One region of the Streptomyces sp. MI02-7b genome, then DNA from elsewhere that is predicted to be linked to it. Evidence: riboswitches for the same ligand, from Rfam matches in the RefSeq annotation. Region 1 holds a riboswitch; the other holds the start of a gene.
What was found. Region 1 has a riboswitch for thiamine pyrophosphate ahead of thiC (phosphomethylpyrimidine synthase ThiC). Riboswitches for the same ligand answer to the same signal wherever they lie in the genome.
Positions count from the first base shown of each region.

Region 2: linked by a shared signal. The riboswitch ahead of thiO (glycine oxidase ThiO) and the one ahead of thiC (phosphomethylpyrimidine synthase ThiC) in region 1 are both predicted to bind thiamine pyrophosphate.

Region 1 covers NZ_JARAWX010000020.1:127,977-135,485, forward strand. Annotated here, with positions in the region: gene PV364_RS29220 (SPFH domain-containing protein) at 1-1,400, opposite strand, end outside; gene PV364_RS29225 (hypothetical protein) at 1,557-1,757, opposite strand; gene PV364_RS29230 (YibE/F family protein) at 1,787-3,145, opposite strand; TPP riboswitch at 3,208-3,335, shown strand; gene thiC (phosphomethylpyrimidine synthase ThiC) at 3,327-5,093, shown strand; gene PV364_RS29240 (hypothetical protein) at 5,193-6,050, opposite strand; gene PV364_RS29245 (metallophosphoesterase) at 6,209-7,213, opposite strand; gene PV364_RS29250 (LacI family DNA-binding transcriptional regulator) at 7,440-7,509, opposite strand, start outside.
Region 2 covers NZ_JARAWX010000014.1:17,609-25,117, reverse strand. Annotated here, with positions in the region: gene pknB (Stk1 family PASTA domain-containing Ser/Thr kinase) at 1-1,774, opposite strand, end outside; gene PV364_RS22970 (thiazole synthase) at 1,911-2,711, opposite strand; gene thiS (sulfur carrier protein ThiS) at 2,717-2,917, opposite strand; gene thiO (glycine oxidase ThiO) at 2,923-4,080, opposite strand; TPP riboswitch at 4,078-4,189, opposite strand; gene PV364_RS22955 (NAD(P)/FAD-dependent oxidoreductase) at 4,273-5,484, shown strand; gene PV364_RS22950 (Rv2175c family DNA-binding protein) at 5,585-5,950, shown strand; gene thiE (thiamine phosphate synthase) at 6,051-6,716, shown strand; gene metF (methylenetetrahydrofolate reductase [NAD(P)H]) at 6,838-7,509, shown strand, end outside.

The DNA of each region.
Region 1 (7,509 bases):
CCACCGTTCATCTGGGCGAGCAGCTGACGGGCCAGCCCCAGGCCCGTGCCGCCCATGGTGAGCGCCTTGGCGAACATCTCGGACATGCCGTCCGCGCCGTTGAGCAGCACCATGTGGTCGACGTTGCCGAAGGCGGACGCGCCGGCCCGGACGATCTCCGGCCAGTTCTCGGCCAGTTGCTGGGCGACGACCGCCTCCTGGTTCTCCGCCAGCGCGGCGGCCCGCGCCTTGATCGCCTCGGCCTCCGCCAGACCCCTCGCCTTCGCGGACTCGGCCTCCGCCAGACCGCGGGCCTGGGTGGCCGCGGCCTCGGCCTCGCCCGTGGCCCGGGTGGCCGCGGCGCTCGCCAGACCGCTGAGCTTCGTCTGCTCCGCCTGCGCGGCGGCGGCCGACTTCACCCGGTTCGCCTCGGCGATCGCGGCCAGCTCCGTCTCCTTGGCCTTCGCCTCGGCCGCCGAGATCCGCGCGTCGCGCTCGGCCTCGGCCAGTGTCCGCTTCTCGTACGCGGAGGCGTCCGCCGGCTTGCGGACGTCCGCCTGGAGCTGCTGCTCGCGCCGCTGCGCCTCCAGTTCGGCGACCCGGGTCTCCTGCACCACGACCTCCTGCCGGGCCGCGGCCTCGGCGAGCGGACCCGCCTGCTGCGCGGCCGCGGTGGCCTTGTCCCGTTCGGCCATGTAACCGGCCTGCAGGATCTGGCTGTCCCGGGTGGCCTCCGCCATCCGGGCCGCGGCCTGCTGCTCGGCCTCGGTGGCCATCCGGTCCGCCTCCGCCTGCGCGATACGGGCGTCACGGTGGACGGCGGCCGCGTGCGGGGCGGAGAGGTTCTTGATGTAGCCGGTCGGGTCGACGATCTCGTGGATCTGCAACGAGTCGATGATCAGGCCGAGCTTCTCCATCTCCGAGCCCGACGCCGCCCGGGTCTCGGCGGTCAGCCGCTCCCGGTCGCGGATCATCTGCTCCACCGTCAACCCGCCGACGATGGACCGCAGATGACCGGCGAAGACGTTGTGCACCCGCTCGGCCATGAACTTCTGCTGGTCCAGGAAACGCCGCGCGGCGTTGGCGATCGACACGAAGTCGTCGCCGACCTTGAAGATCACCACGCCGTGCACCTTGAGCGGGATGCCCTGCTGCGTGACGCAGTCCACGTTCAGCTCGGCCTCGTTGAGGTCGAGCGACAGCTTCCGCACCACCTGGACACCGGGCATCACCAGCGTTCCGCGACCGGTGACGACGCGGAATCCCATGCCCTCCCCGACCCCGTCGGTACGGTGCTTGGAACCCGAGATGACCAGTGCCTCGTTCGGCTCGGCAACCCGCCACATGAGCCGGAACAGCACGACCACCACAATGAGAGCGACGAGCACCGCGCCCGCCGCGACGCCGATCACCATCGGCATACGCCCCCTTACGATTGGCCCCGATCGGGGCCGCGTACGGGAGTGTGCGCCTGCGCAAGACGCACCGGAAGATCCTGGCGCATCCTTGTCGCGTTCTTGATACGAACGGCTCCGTCCCCGTCAGCCGCCCCGTCGACTGCCCCTTCGGACGCCCCGTCAGCCGTACGCCGGCGCGACGTACACGGTCCGCGGCGGCAGGTACTCGACGACCACCACGACCGTGCCCTTCGCGATGCGCTCCCCCGCGGTCGCCGGGTACGCCAGGAAGGCCTCCGCACCCCCGCGGACCTGCACGATCACCTCGCCGACCAGCTCCGGGCCGACCGTGCCGGTCACCCTCCCCTGAAGCCCGATCACCTCGCCCACCCCCCCCGTACTCGCGCAGCTCAGCGCGCCCGCCGCCGGCGGCGCCCGCCGCCCGTGGGGACAGTGTCCCTCCCCGGGCGGTCCGCCGACACCACCAGCGCGGCCAGCGCGGTCGTCAGGGGCACGGCCACCACCAGCCCGATGCTGCCGACCAGGGTCCGGACGATCTCCTCGGCGACCAGCTCGCTGCCGGCCACCGCCAGCACGCCGCGCTGCGCGACGGAGAAGAGCAGCAGCAGGGGGAGCGCGGCGCCCGCGTACGCCAGCACCAGGGTGTTGACCACCGAGGCGATGTGGTCGCGCCCGATGCGCATCGCCGCCCGGTACAGCTTCCGCGGGCCGGCGCCCGGATCGGCCTCCCGCAGCTCCCACACGGCCGAGGTCTGGGTGACCGTCACGTCGTCCAGGACACCGAGCGAGCCGATGACGATGCCCGCCAGCAGCAGGCCGTGGATCTCGATGCCCGGGTAGAGGTCGTGGATCAGCCCGGTCTCGTCCGAGGTGTTGCCGCTCAGCACCGCCCAGTCGATGAACACCGATCCCAGCAGCGCGATCAGCAGCAGCGAGCAGAGCGTGCCGAGCACGGCCACCGAGGTACGGGCGTTGAGACCGTGGCACATGTAGAGCGCGATCAGCATGATGGCGCTGCCGCCGATGACCGCGACCAGCAGCGGATCGCTGCCGTGCAGGATCGCCGGGAGGATGAACAGCGTCAGCACCGCGAAGCTGATGATCAGCGCCACCAGCGCCAGGATCCCGCGCAGCCGTCCGACCAGGACCACCGCCGCCGCGAAGAGCCCGGCCAGCAGCCACAGCGGCAGCGACCGGTCCACGTCGGCGACCGAGTACTGCAACTCCTTGGGCGCGGCGGGCGCGTAGGTCAGCAGGACCTTCTGCCCCTGCGTGTAGTGCCGGGTCTGGCTCGGCTGCACGATCTCGGTGAAGGTACGGCCGGTGTCCTTGCCGGAGGTGACCTTGATGGTCGCCCGCTCGCAGATCGACGGGGCCGCCGACGGGGCGGGCGAGGGGCCGCCGGACGGCGTCGCGCCGGGCCCGCCCGGGCTGTTCGGCACCGCGTTGACGTCCGCGCACTTGACGTTCTCGACCCGCACCACGCGGCCCGACTGGGTCTGCTGGTCGAACCCGACGCCCGTGCGCTTGTGGGCCGGCACCCCGTTGGGCCAGAGCACCACCAGGCCGACCACCACCGCGGCGACGAACGGGATCAGCACCGCGGCGATGACCTTCCGCAGGTGCCGGGAGACCGGCGGCACGGGCCCGTGGCCATGGCTGTGCCCGTGACCGTGCCCGTGCCCGTGGTCACGACCGTGCCCGTTGCCGTGCTCGGGGGGCTGGGGTTGCGCATGAGGGGAGTCCACGCGCCGATCATCCCAAGGCCCACTGGTGTGCGCCGGAGAAGACCCGCTAGCGTGGTCGCACCTTTGCACACCGCGGGAGCTCGGAGCACCGGGCTGAGAGGGCGCTGAACGGCCGAGGGCCACCAGCTGCGCCGACCGCTGAACCTGTTACCGGGTAATGCCGGCGTAGGGAGTGGGTCTCATGACCATGCGCGATGCGAACGCGCGCGAAATCGGCTGGCACAAGGGCTATGTGACCGGGTCGCGCCCGGACATCGAGGTCCCCGTCCGCCGGGTGCACCTCACCAATGGCCGCGACGTGACGCTGTACGACACCTCCGGTCCGTACACCGACCCCACCGTCACCACCGATGTGCGCCGCGGCCTGGAGCCGCTGCGCGAGAACTGGATCGTCGCCCGCGGCGACACCGACGCGTACCCCGGCCGTCCCGTCCGCCCCGAGGACGACGGCATCAAGCACACCGCACCCCGCGGCGGGCTGCGCAATCTGGACGCCGTCTTCCCCGGCCGCCCGCGCCTGCCCCGGCGCGGACGGGAGGGGCGGGCGGTCACCCAGCTCGCGTACGCCCGGCGCGGCGAGATCACCCCGGAGATGGAGTTCGTCGCGATCCGCGAGGACGTCGCCCCCGAGGTCGTCCGCGAGGAGATCGCGGCGGGCCGGGCGGTGCTGCCGGCGAACGTCAACCACCCGGAGACCGAGCCGATGATCATCGGCAAGCGGTTCCTGGTGAAGGTCAACGCCAACATCGGCAACTCCGCCGTCACCTCCTCCATCGAGGAGGAGGTGGAGAAGATGACCTGGGCCACCCGCTGGGGCGCCGACACGGTGATGGACCTGTCCACCGGCCGCAACATCCACACCACCCGCGAATGGGTGCTGCGCAACTCCCCCGTCCCCATCGGCACCGTCCCCCTCTACCAGGCCCTGGAGAAGGTCGACGGCAGGGCCGAGGAGCTGACCTGGGAGATCTACAAGGACACGGTCGTCGAGCAGGCCGAACAGGGCGTCGACTACATGACCGTCCACGCGGGCGTCCTGCTGCGGTACGTCCCGCTGACCGCCCGCCGCAAGACCGGCATCGTCTCCCGCGGCGGCTCGATCATGGCGGCGTGGTGCCTGGCGCACCACAAGGAGAGCTTCCTCTACGAGAACTTCGAGGAGCTCTGCGAGATCCTCGCCGCCTACGACGTCACGTACTCCCTGGGCGACGGCCTGCGGCCCGGCTCCATCGCCGACGCCAACGACGAGGCCCAGTTCGCCGAACTGCGCACGCTCGGCGAACTCAACACCGTCGCGAAGCGGCACGGCGTGCAGACCATGATCGAGGGGCCTGGGCACGTCCCGATGCACAAGATCGCCGACAACGTGAGACTGCAGCAGGAGATCTGCGAGGAGGCGCCGTTCTACACCCTCGGTCCGCTGACCACCGACATCGCGCCCGCCTACGACCACATCACCTCCGGTATCGGCGCCGCGATGATCGCCTGGTGGGGCACGGCCATGCTCTGCTACGTCACCCCCAAGGAGCACCTCGGCCTGCCTGACCGCGACGACGTCAAGACCGGCGTGATCACCTACAAGATCGCCGCCCACGCCGCCGACCTCGCCAAGGGCCACCCCGGCGCGCAGGACTGGGACGACGCGCTGTCCGACGCCCGCTTCGAGTTCCGCTGGGAGGACCAGTTCAACCTGGCCCTCGACCCGGACACGGCACGGGCCTTCCACGACGAGACGCTGCCGGCAGAGCCGGCGAAGACGGCGCACTTCTGCTCCATGTGCGGCCCGAAGTTCTGCTCGATGAAGATCTCCCAGGACATCCGGAGGCAGCACGGCGGCACGGCCGAGGAGATCGAGGCCGGTATGGCGGGGAAGTCCAGGGAGTTCGCGGCGGCGGGCAACCGGGTGTACCTGCCGATCGCGGAGAGGGGCGGCGGGTCGGCCGGCTGACCCGGCCGCATCAGCGGAGGGGGCCCGCCAGGCGACCAGTCCCGGCGGGCCCGCCTCCGCGAAACCCACCGCGAACGGCTTGCCGCCGTCGTCCGAAGGTCAGTTGGGCGCGTGGTCGGGGCCGCCGTAGTCCGGGCTGGAGAAGTCGGGGCTGGAGAAGTCGGGACTGGTGAACCGGTGCCCGGGTTCCGGGGAGGACTCGGGGCCGGGGCTGGAGAAGTCGGGGCTGGAGTAACCCAGGCGCGGCATGCGGTGGTTGCCGTCGCCGCCCGGGCGGTCCGGAGGGGGCGGGGCGGAGTCGGCGGCCTTGGCCAGGGCCGCGTTCAAGAAGGGCTGGAGGCCGCGTTCCAGCAGGGCCCGGCGCCAGATCTCGCGCGCCGCCGCGATCTCGGGCGGTTCGTCGGGTGGGCGGTCGCTCTCGGCGGTGGGGTCGTTGCGCAGGGCCGTGAGGAGCAGGCCGATCATGCCGACGACGATGCCGCAGGCGGCGACCGCCGCGAAGAGCCAGCCGGCCTGGCGCAGCGGACCGGCGATGTTCGGCTCGGGGTGGCCGAGCGCCAGGGCGTAGCCCAGGACCAGGAAGATCACGGCGGCGGTGCCGGCGAGGACGGGTGTGAGGACGGCGACGATCGCGAACAGCCCGGCGCCCGAGCCGTCGGCGACGCCCGGTGCGGCGGCGGCGTACCCGATGCCGGAGACGGCGGCGACCCGCTGTTCGCGGCGTTGCTCGGACAGCGCCTCGCGGGCCTTGACGTAACTCTCGTACTCCGGGGCCGCGCAGGCGGAGATGGGCGCGGCGGCGCTGAGCGCCATGGTGCGCAACTGCTCGGTGTTGAGCGGGTTCCGGGCGTCCGCGAGGGCGGCCCGGGTGCTCTCCGAGTGCAGAGCCGTGTCGAGGACGCGCTCGAACTCCGGGCGGTCCTCGGTCAGCAGATGTGGAGCGCTGTTCATGTGCATCCCCCGATGCTCCGTCTCCGGTGCCGCCCCGAAGTCCGCGCTGGAGTTCCGGACCGGCTGGGCGGAAGCGGAGGAGAAGCTGCCTACGGATAACCCGATGGTAGAGCGCGGAGGTGACGGGGTGACAGAGTGTTTCCGGAAAATGGGGGTTTCGGGGGCTACAACGGCAGGCGTGCGACCAGGAGTTTGCCGTCCATGGTCACCCCGCCGTCCATCGCCACCGCGAGGTCGTCGGCGTAGACGTGCGGTCCCTCGATGACGGTGGTCCGGTCGGGGGAGTCCGCGGTGTACTCCCCGCCGACCTCGCCGAGCAGGTACGGGATGGGGCTGTGGCCGTGCACGACGCGCCGGCCGCCGTAGGTGTCCAGCAGTTCCCGTGCCGCCTGCGCCCCGGTCTCGCCGCGGAAGGCGAAGCGCCGGGTGAACTTGCGGAACAGCTCCCAGCACTCGTCGGCGTCGCCGCGCTGCAGGATGCCGGTGACCGTGTCGTTCATGGCGTCGATGGTGTCGCCGTACTCCAGGTACGCCGTGGTGTCGGAGTGCAGCAGGAGGTGGCCGTCGGCGAGGGCGGCCGCGTCCAGCCGGGACATCCAGGCGATGTGGTGGTCCTCGAGCCGCTCCATGTCGCTGGTCTGGCCGCCGTTGAGGCGCCAGGCGGCCAGGAAGGTGGCGGTGCCGGCGGCGGAGTTCACGGGTGTGTCACCGAAGCGGTGGGCGCCGTAGAGCAGCAGCTCGTGGTTGCCCATGAGGGCGCGGGTGTAGCCGCCGGCGGCGGCGGCCTCGGCGGACAGCTGCATGACCAGATCGATCACGCCGACGCCGTCCGGGCCGCGGTCGGTGAAGTCGCCGAGGAACCACAGCCGGGCGTTGCCGGCCGCCCAGTGGCCCTCGGAGTCGATCAGCCCGATCGCGTACAGGGCGTCGCAGAGCTCGCCGAGGTAGCCGTGGACGTCGCCGACCACGTAGAGCGGGCCGAGCGGCGGTTCGTCGGCGGCGCTGATGACCGGGAGGTCGCGCTGGGTGGGCGTGTACTCCTCGGGGAGCGGCGCCTCGTCGACGAGCGTGGGCTCGTAGCCGGACTGCGGGCCGGGAGGCGCCGGTGGCGCGCTCTGGGCCGCGGCCTGAGCACCCTGTGGACGCCCGCCGAACCCCGTGCCGAGCATGGGTCCCTGACCTGCCCCCTGAGTCATCGAACCCTCCACCGTCGCGCCGCCATCCGCCCATCATAGGAATGACGATGTCGCGACGTGACACACCTGGTGATAGCGATTTCATCTGGTCCGGACAAAACCCCCCGGGGCGGGCCCATCGTGCCCTGGAGGATACGGCTCCGCATCGGTGGGTCCGGGTGCGCGCCGCGGTGCCCCCGCTCCCCGCCGCTCGCGCGGCTCATCCCCCGGAGGGGCCCCGCGGCGGGTTCACCGTGGTGCGGGGGGAGCGCGGTTGGGAGGAGGTGCGG
Region 2 (7,509 bases), on a different contig from region 1:
TCTCGACGTCCTTGCCCCCGACGTCCGGGACGTCGACCATCTGCTGGCCCTTGGACACGGTCAGGGTGACCGTGTCGCCGGCCGCCAGCTGCTGCCCCGCGTCCTTGCTCTGGGCGGCGACCCCGCCCTCGTCCGCCTGGTCGGAGAAGACCCGCTGCGGCGCGACCTTCACCCGCAGCCCGGCCTCCTGCAGCTCCCTGCGGGCGTCCTCCAGCGGGGCGCCGACGACGTCGGGCACGTCCACCGGCGCGCCCTTGCTGACCACGAGCGCCACCGCGGAGTCCGGCTTGCGGGTCGTCCCGCCGCCCGGGTCGGTGGAGATCACGTCGCCCTGGGGGACGTCGTCGCTGAACTCACGGGTCACCCGGCCCGCCGTCAGGCCGGCGGACGCCAGGTCCTGCCGGGCCCGGCCCAGCGACCTGCCCGTCACATCCGGCACCTTCACCTGCTCCGGGCCCTTGGAGACGGTGAGGGTGACCGTGCCGTCGTCGCGGATCCGCGTGCCCGGGCCGGGATCGGTGTCGCTGACCCTGCCCTTCGGCGTGGCCGCGTCGAACGCCTCGACCACCTCGACCTCGAGCCCGGCCGCGCGCACCTGCTTCTCGGCGTCCGCCCGCGCCAGGTTCAGCACCGCGGGGGTCCTGGTGAACTGGCCGTCGTTGATGTACCAGACGCTGCCGCCGATGCCGGCGACGAGCAGCAGGGCGACGACCACGGCGATCATGCCCGGCCGGGCCCGCAGCCGGGCGCCGTCGGGGGCCGCGTGCCCGGGGCCGGGGACGGGCCGGCGCCGCGCCGGCTCCGGCGGCATCTCCAGCCGTGCGGTGCGGTGCACAACAGCGGTCGCCTCCTCCGCCCCGGCCGGCCGCGGCGCCACCGGGGGCGCGGGCGCGTGCGCCGTGGGCGGTACGGCGTCCAGCTGGGCGGGGCTCAGAGCGGCGCGTGCCGTGTGCAACCGGGCCAGCAGTTCCACGGCGTCCGCGGGACGCAGCGCGGGCTCGCGGGCCGCCGCGCCCGCCACGAGGACGTCCAGCTGCGGCGCCAGTCCCGGCACGGTGGCCGACGGCGCGGGGATGTCCTCGTTCAGGTGCTGGTAGATCACCTGCATCGGCGTGCCGCCCGCGCGGGGCTTGCCGCCGGTGAGCATCTCGTAGAGCAGCACTCCGCAGGCGTACACGTCGCTGCGCGGATCGGTCGTGCCGCTCTCGATCTGCTCCGGTGCCATGTAGGACACGGTGCCCAGCACGACGCCGGTGGTCGAGGTCGTCGTGGTGTGCGCGTCCACGGCCCTGACCAGGCCGAAGTCCGCCACCTTCACCCGGCCGTCGTCGCCGATGAGGACGTTCTCCGGCTTCATGTCGCGGTGCACCAGGCCCGCGCGGTGCGCCGCGCCGAGGGCCGCCAGCACGGGCTCCAGGATGTCCAGCGCCGCGCGGGGCGGCAGCGCGCCCCGGTCGCGCAGCAGGTCGCGGAGCGTGCAGCCGGCGATGTACTCCATCGCCAGGTACACGTACGAGCCGTCCGCGCCCTGGTCGTAGATCTGCACCACATTGGCGTGGTCCAGCCGCGCCACGGACTTCGCCTCACGGATGAAGCGCTCCACGAAGCCGGGCTCGGCGGCCAGTGCCGGGTGCATCACCTTCAGCGCGAGCACACGGTCCAAACGGGTGTCCAGTGCTCGGTAGACCGTCGCCATCCCGCCGACCGCGATCCGGGCCTCCACCCGGTAGCGGCCGTCGAGCGTGCGCCCGACCAGCGGGTCTTGAAGGGTCATATCCACAAACGTGCAGTTTACGGTGTTCGCCTTACCCGCTTGGGCTAACGCGGCAACGTTGTGTCGCGGTCGTGCGGTACCGACACGGAACCGTGACGCGGTGCTCCGGCCGCCCGCCGGACCACCGCGCGGCACCTCAGGCGCCGAAGGCCGGCCGCTCGGGGTCGAAGGCCGCGACGCCCTCGGACGGCGAGGAGGCCAGGGCGTGCCGGCGCCGCGGGATGCGCCCCGCGCGGTGGGCGAGGCGCCCGGCCTCCACGGCATGGCGCATGGCGTCGGCCATGAGCACCGGCTCCTGGGCCCGGGTGACGGCGGAGGCGAGCATGACGGCGGCGCAGCCCAGCTCCATCGCGAAGGCCGCGTCGGAGGCCGTGCCCGCTCCCGCGTCGAGGATCACCGGCACGGAGGCCCGCTCCACGATCAGCTCGAAATTGTGCGGGTTGCGGATGCCCAGGCCGGAGCCGATGGGCGATCCCAGCGGCATGACCGCGGCGCAGCCGAGGTCCTCCAGCCTGCGGGCCAGCACGGGGTCGTCGTTGGTGTACGGCAGCACCGTGAAGCCGTCGTCGACCAGGACCTCGGCCGCGTCCAGGAGCTCGACCGGGTCGGGCAGCAGGGTGCGCTCGTCCGCGATCACCTCCAGCTTCACCCAGTCCGTGCCCAGTGCCTCCCGGGCCAGCCGGGCGGTGAGGACGGCCTCGCCCGCCGTCCGGCAGCCGGCGGTGTTGGGCAGGACGCGGACGCCGTGGCGGGCCAGCACCGACAGCACGGAGCCCTTGACCGTGGGATCGAGCCGCCGCATGGCGACCGTGGTGAGCTCGGTGCCGGAGGCGAGCAGCGCCTGCTCCAGCACCTCCAGGCTCGGCGCGCCGCCGGTTCCCATGATCAGACGGGAGCCGAACGCCGTTCCTGCGATGGTCAGCGGATCGTCGGCCATGCGGGTCAGCCCCCCTGCACCGCGGTCAGGACCTCGACGCGGTCGCCGTCGCTCAGCGCGGTGGCGGGCCACTGCCCGCGGGGCACCACGGTCTCGTTGAGCGCGGCGGCGACACCGGAGGGGGCGGTGGTCAGCCCGGCGACCAGCCGGTCCAGCGTGAGGCCCGGCGTCACCTGGCGGGGCTCGCCGTTGACGGAGACGGTCATCGCGTTCATGCGTACTGCTCCTGAGGAGTGAATCGGCCGGGGGAGAAGGGGCGGGCCACCTCGGGCAGGTCGCCGCCGGTCAGCACCTCGGCCATCACGTCGCCGGTCAGCGGGGTGAGCAGCACGCCGTTGCGGTGGTGCCCGGTGGCCATGAGCAGGCCCTCCAGCGCGCTGCGGCCCAGCAGCGGGGCGTTGTCGGGGGAGCCGGGGCGCAGCCCGGCCACCGTCTCCACCAGCGGCAGCTCGGTGATGCCCGGTACCAGGTCGTGGGCGTCGCGCAGCAGCTCGTACACGCCGCCGGCCGTGACGGTGGTGTCCCAGCCCGTCTCCTCGCTGGTGGCGCCGACGACCAGCTCGCCGTTCTCCCGCGGCACCAGGTAGACATGGCCGCCGCGCACCACGGCGCGCACCGTGCGGGACAGGAAGGGCGCGTACGCCGCGGGCACCCGCAGCCGCAGGACCTGGCCCTTCACCGGGCGCACCGGCGGCAGCAGGCGCTCCGGCAGGCCGCCGAGCCGGCCGCTGCGGCTCCCGGCGGCCAGCACGGTCTGCCCGGCGGCCAGCACGCTGCCGTCGTCGAGCAGGACCCCGCGCGCCCGGTCGCCGGTGATGTCCACCCCGGTCACCGCCGCGCGGCGGAAGGTCACCCCGGACAGCTCGCAGGCCCGCAGCAGCGCGGCCACCAGCCGTCGCGGGTCGACCTGGTGGTCGCCGTCGACGCGCAGGCCGCCGCGCACGCCCGGCGCGAGCATCGGCTCCAGGCGGCGGCACTCGCGTCCGCTCAGCCACTCCGCCGAAAGCCCCAAGGAGGTCTGGAAGGCGTGCAGTTCGCGCAGTTCGGCGCGGTCGTCGGCGTCCAGGGCCACGGCGAGGGTGCCGCACGCCCGGTAGCCGGTCTCCAGACCCGTGGCCTCCTCCAATTCGGCCGTGAACGCCGGATAGCGGTGGATCGCGGCGAGGTTGAGGTCGAGCAGGGCCCGCTCGCCGTACTGCAGCTCGGTGACGGGGGCCAGCATCCCGGCGGCCACCAGGGCGGCGCCGCCGCCCGGATCGGGGTCGGCGACCACCGTGCGCAGCCCGCGCTGGGCCGCCCGCCAGGCGGTGACCAGGCCGATGATCCCGCCACCGATGACGACGGTGTCCGGCACGTCATGACGGTGCATCGGTGTACCGCTCCTCCCTTCGCCGGCATGACCCGGATCAGGTTCGTACGGTCGGCGGCCGGCCAGCCGCCCTCTCAGCCCGGTGCGCCGGGCTCCCGCGAGTGCATTCGTCCGCCACTTTAGTACGCACCACTGACGGCGAGTAGGGCGCCGGTACCGGGGTGCGCGCCGCGCGGCGTTACGGTGATCAGCGTGACCAGCAGCAGCGAGCAGCGCGTCGTCGTCGTCGGGGCCGGGATGGCCGGGGTGCAGACCGCCGTGTCCCTGCGGGAGCAGGGGTGGGGCGGCGCGATCACGCTGCTCGGCGCGGAGCGGCATCCGCCGTACGACCGGCCCCCGCTGTCCAAGGGCGTCCTCTTCGGCGCCGACGAGGGTCCGGGCGCGCTGCTGGACGTGGACTTCGGCGGCATCGGCGTCCAGCTGCTGCTCGGCCGGCACGCGAGCGCGCTGCGCCCGGACGAGCGCCAACTGCTCACCGACGCGGGCCCGGTGGAGTACGACAAGCTGGTCGTGGCCAGCGGCGCCGAGCCGCTGACGCTGCCGGGCAGCGAGGGCGTGCCCGGCGTGCACGTGCTGCGCACCCTGGACGACGCCGCCCGGCTGCGGCCGGTCCTGGAGGCGCGGAACACGGTCGTCGTGGTCGGCGCGGGCTGGATCGGCGCCGAGTTCGCCACCGCCGCCCGGCACGCGGGCTGCGCCGTGACCGTCGTCGAGGCCGCCGACCGGCCGCTGGCGGGCGTGCTGCCCGAGCGGATCGCCGACCGGATGCGCGGCTGGTACGCGGAGGCCGGCGTCGACCTGCGCACGGGCGCCGCCGTCGCCGGGGTCGAGCCGGGCGCCGTGCGGCTCGCCGACGGCAGCGTGATCGCCGCGGAGGCCGTCGTCGTCGGCATCGGCGCCCGGCCGGCGACGGGCTGGCTGGCGGGCTCCGGGGTCGACCTCGGCCCGGACCGGTCGGTCCTGGCCGACGACCGGCTGCGCACCTCCGTACCCGACGTGTACGCCGTCGGCGACTGCGCCTCCTTCCCCTCCGCCCGGTACGGGCAGCGGCTGCTCATCCACCACTGGGACAACGCGGTCCAGGGGCCCCGCACCGCGGCCGCCAACATCCTGGGCGGCGACGAGGTCTACGACCCCGTCCCGTACTTCTGGTCCGAGCAGTTCGGCCGCTTCGTCCAGTACGCGGGGTACCACGTCGACTCCGACGAAATGCTGCTGCGGGGCGACCCGGACGGCCTCGCCTGGTCCGTGCTGTGGCTGCGCGACGGTGTGCTGGTCGCCCTCTTCGCGGTGGGCCGTCCGCGCGACCTCGCCCAGGCCCGCAAGCTCATCGCGCGGGAGGCCCGGGTCGACCGGGCCCTGGTGGCCGACCCCGCCGTGCAGCTGCGGACCGCCGTCGTCTGACGGCCGCCGAGCCGCGCGGCCGGCCCCGCGGAACGCCCCGCATGCCCCTGGTGGACGCCACGAGTACCGCGGTACGGGTCCGGGATGGCACGCTTGTCCTGTGACCGAGATCGACGCAAAGATTGATGCCCTCGTACCCTCCTGGCTCAACGTCCCCGACATCGCCGAGCAGCTCGACGTGGAGGTGACCCGGGTCCGCCAGCTGATCAAGGAAGGGCAGCTCATCGCGGTGCGCCGCGGGGAGAACAGGGTGCTGATGGTCCCCGCCGACTTCATCGGCGACGGGAAGATCGTGAAGGGCCTCGCCGGCACGCTCAACCTGCTCAAGGACGACGGGTTCAGCGACGAGGAAGCCCTGGAGTGGCTGTTCACCCCGGACGAGAGCCTGCCCGGCACGCCGGTGCAGGCCCTGCGCGAGAACCGCGGGACCGAGGTGAAGCGCCGGGCCCAGGCGCTGGCCGTCTGAGCCGTTCGACCAGCGCACCCGGCGCGCCGAGCGCGCCCAGCGCATATCACCGCACGTACCGCTGGTACGGCACGTACCGCACCCGAGGGGGACCCACCGCATGAGCATCCGCGCGAGGCTCGCCGACGCCCGGCTCTACCTGTGCACCGACGCCCGCCGGCGCCAGGGCGGCATCGCGGAGTTCGCGGCCTTCGCGGACGCCGTGCTGGCGTCCGGGGTGGACATCGTGCAGTTGCGCGACAAGGGCATCGAGGCCCGCGAGGAGCTGGAGTACCTCGCGGTCCTCGGTGACGCGTGCCGGCGGCACGGCGCACTGCTCGCCGTGAACGACCGCGCGGACGTGGCGCACGCGGCCGGGGCCGACGTCCTGCACCTCGGGCAGGGCGACCTGCCGGTGCCGGCCGCGCGGGCGATCCTCGGCTCCGGCGCGGACTCCCCGGTCGTCGGACGGTCGTGCCACTCCGAGTCCGAGGCGGCCGCGGCCGCCTCGGAGCCCGGTGCGGACTACTTCTGCACCGGGCCGGTGTGGCCGACCCCGACCAAGCCGGGCCGCCCCGCGCCCGGGCTGGGCCTCGTCCGCTACGCGGCGGGGCTCGGCACGGACCGGCCGTGGTTCGCGATCGGCGGCATCGACCTGGACAACGCCGAGCAGGTGCTGGAGGCGGGCGCACGGCGGATCGTCGTCGTACGGGCCGTCACCGAGGCCGACGACCCCGGCGCGGCCGCCGCGGAGCTCGCCAAGCGGGTCCGCTCCTACACCGGCTGACCCCGCGGGCCGGCGGCCCGGACGGCCGACCGCTCGTCGGCCGGGCCCGGCGTGTCCAGGGAGTGAACATTTCCCCGCGTCCTGTTGGGGCCCTCCGGCCCCCGCGGCTAGCCTGAGGCGCATGGCCCTCGGAACCGCTTCCACCAGGACCGATCACGCGGTCACCATTCGTGAGCTGCTGGCCTCGGGGCAGCGCTCGTACTCCTTCGAGTTCATGGCGCCGAGGACCGAGAAGGGCGAGCGGACGCTGTGGGACGCCATCCGCCGCATCGAGGCGGTGGGCCCCACCTTCGTCTCCGTCACCTACGGCGCGGGCGGCACCTCGCGGTCCGGCACCGTCCGGGCGACCGAGCGCATCGCGTCCGACACCACCCTCACGCCCGTGGCGCATCTGACCGCGGTCGACCACTCCGTCGCGGAACTGCGCAACATCATCGGCCAGTACGCAGACGCCGGGATCCGCAACATGCTCGCGCTGCGCGGCGACCCGCCCGGCGACCCGATGGGGGAGTGGCAGCGGCACCCCGAGGGGGTGGACTACGCCTACGAACTCGTGCGGCTCATCAAGGAGTCGGGCGATTTCTGCGTCGGCGTCGCGGCCTTCCCGGAGATGCACCCGCGCTCGAGCGACTGGGAGAGTGATACGCGTCACTTCATCGAGAAGTGCCGCGCGGGCGCCGACTACGCCATCACCCAGATGTTCTTCGACGCCGAGGACTACCTGCGGCTGCGTGACCGGGTCGGGAAGGGCGGTTGCGAGACGCCCATCATTCCGGAGATCATGCCGGTCACG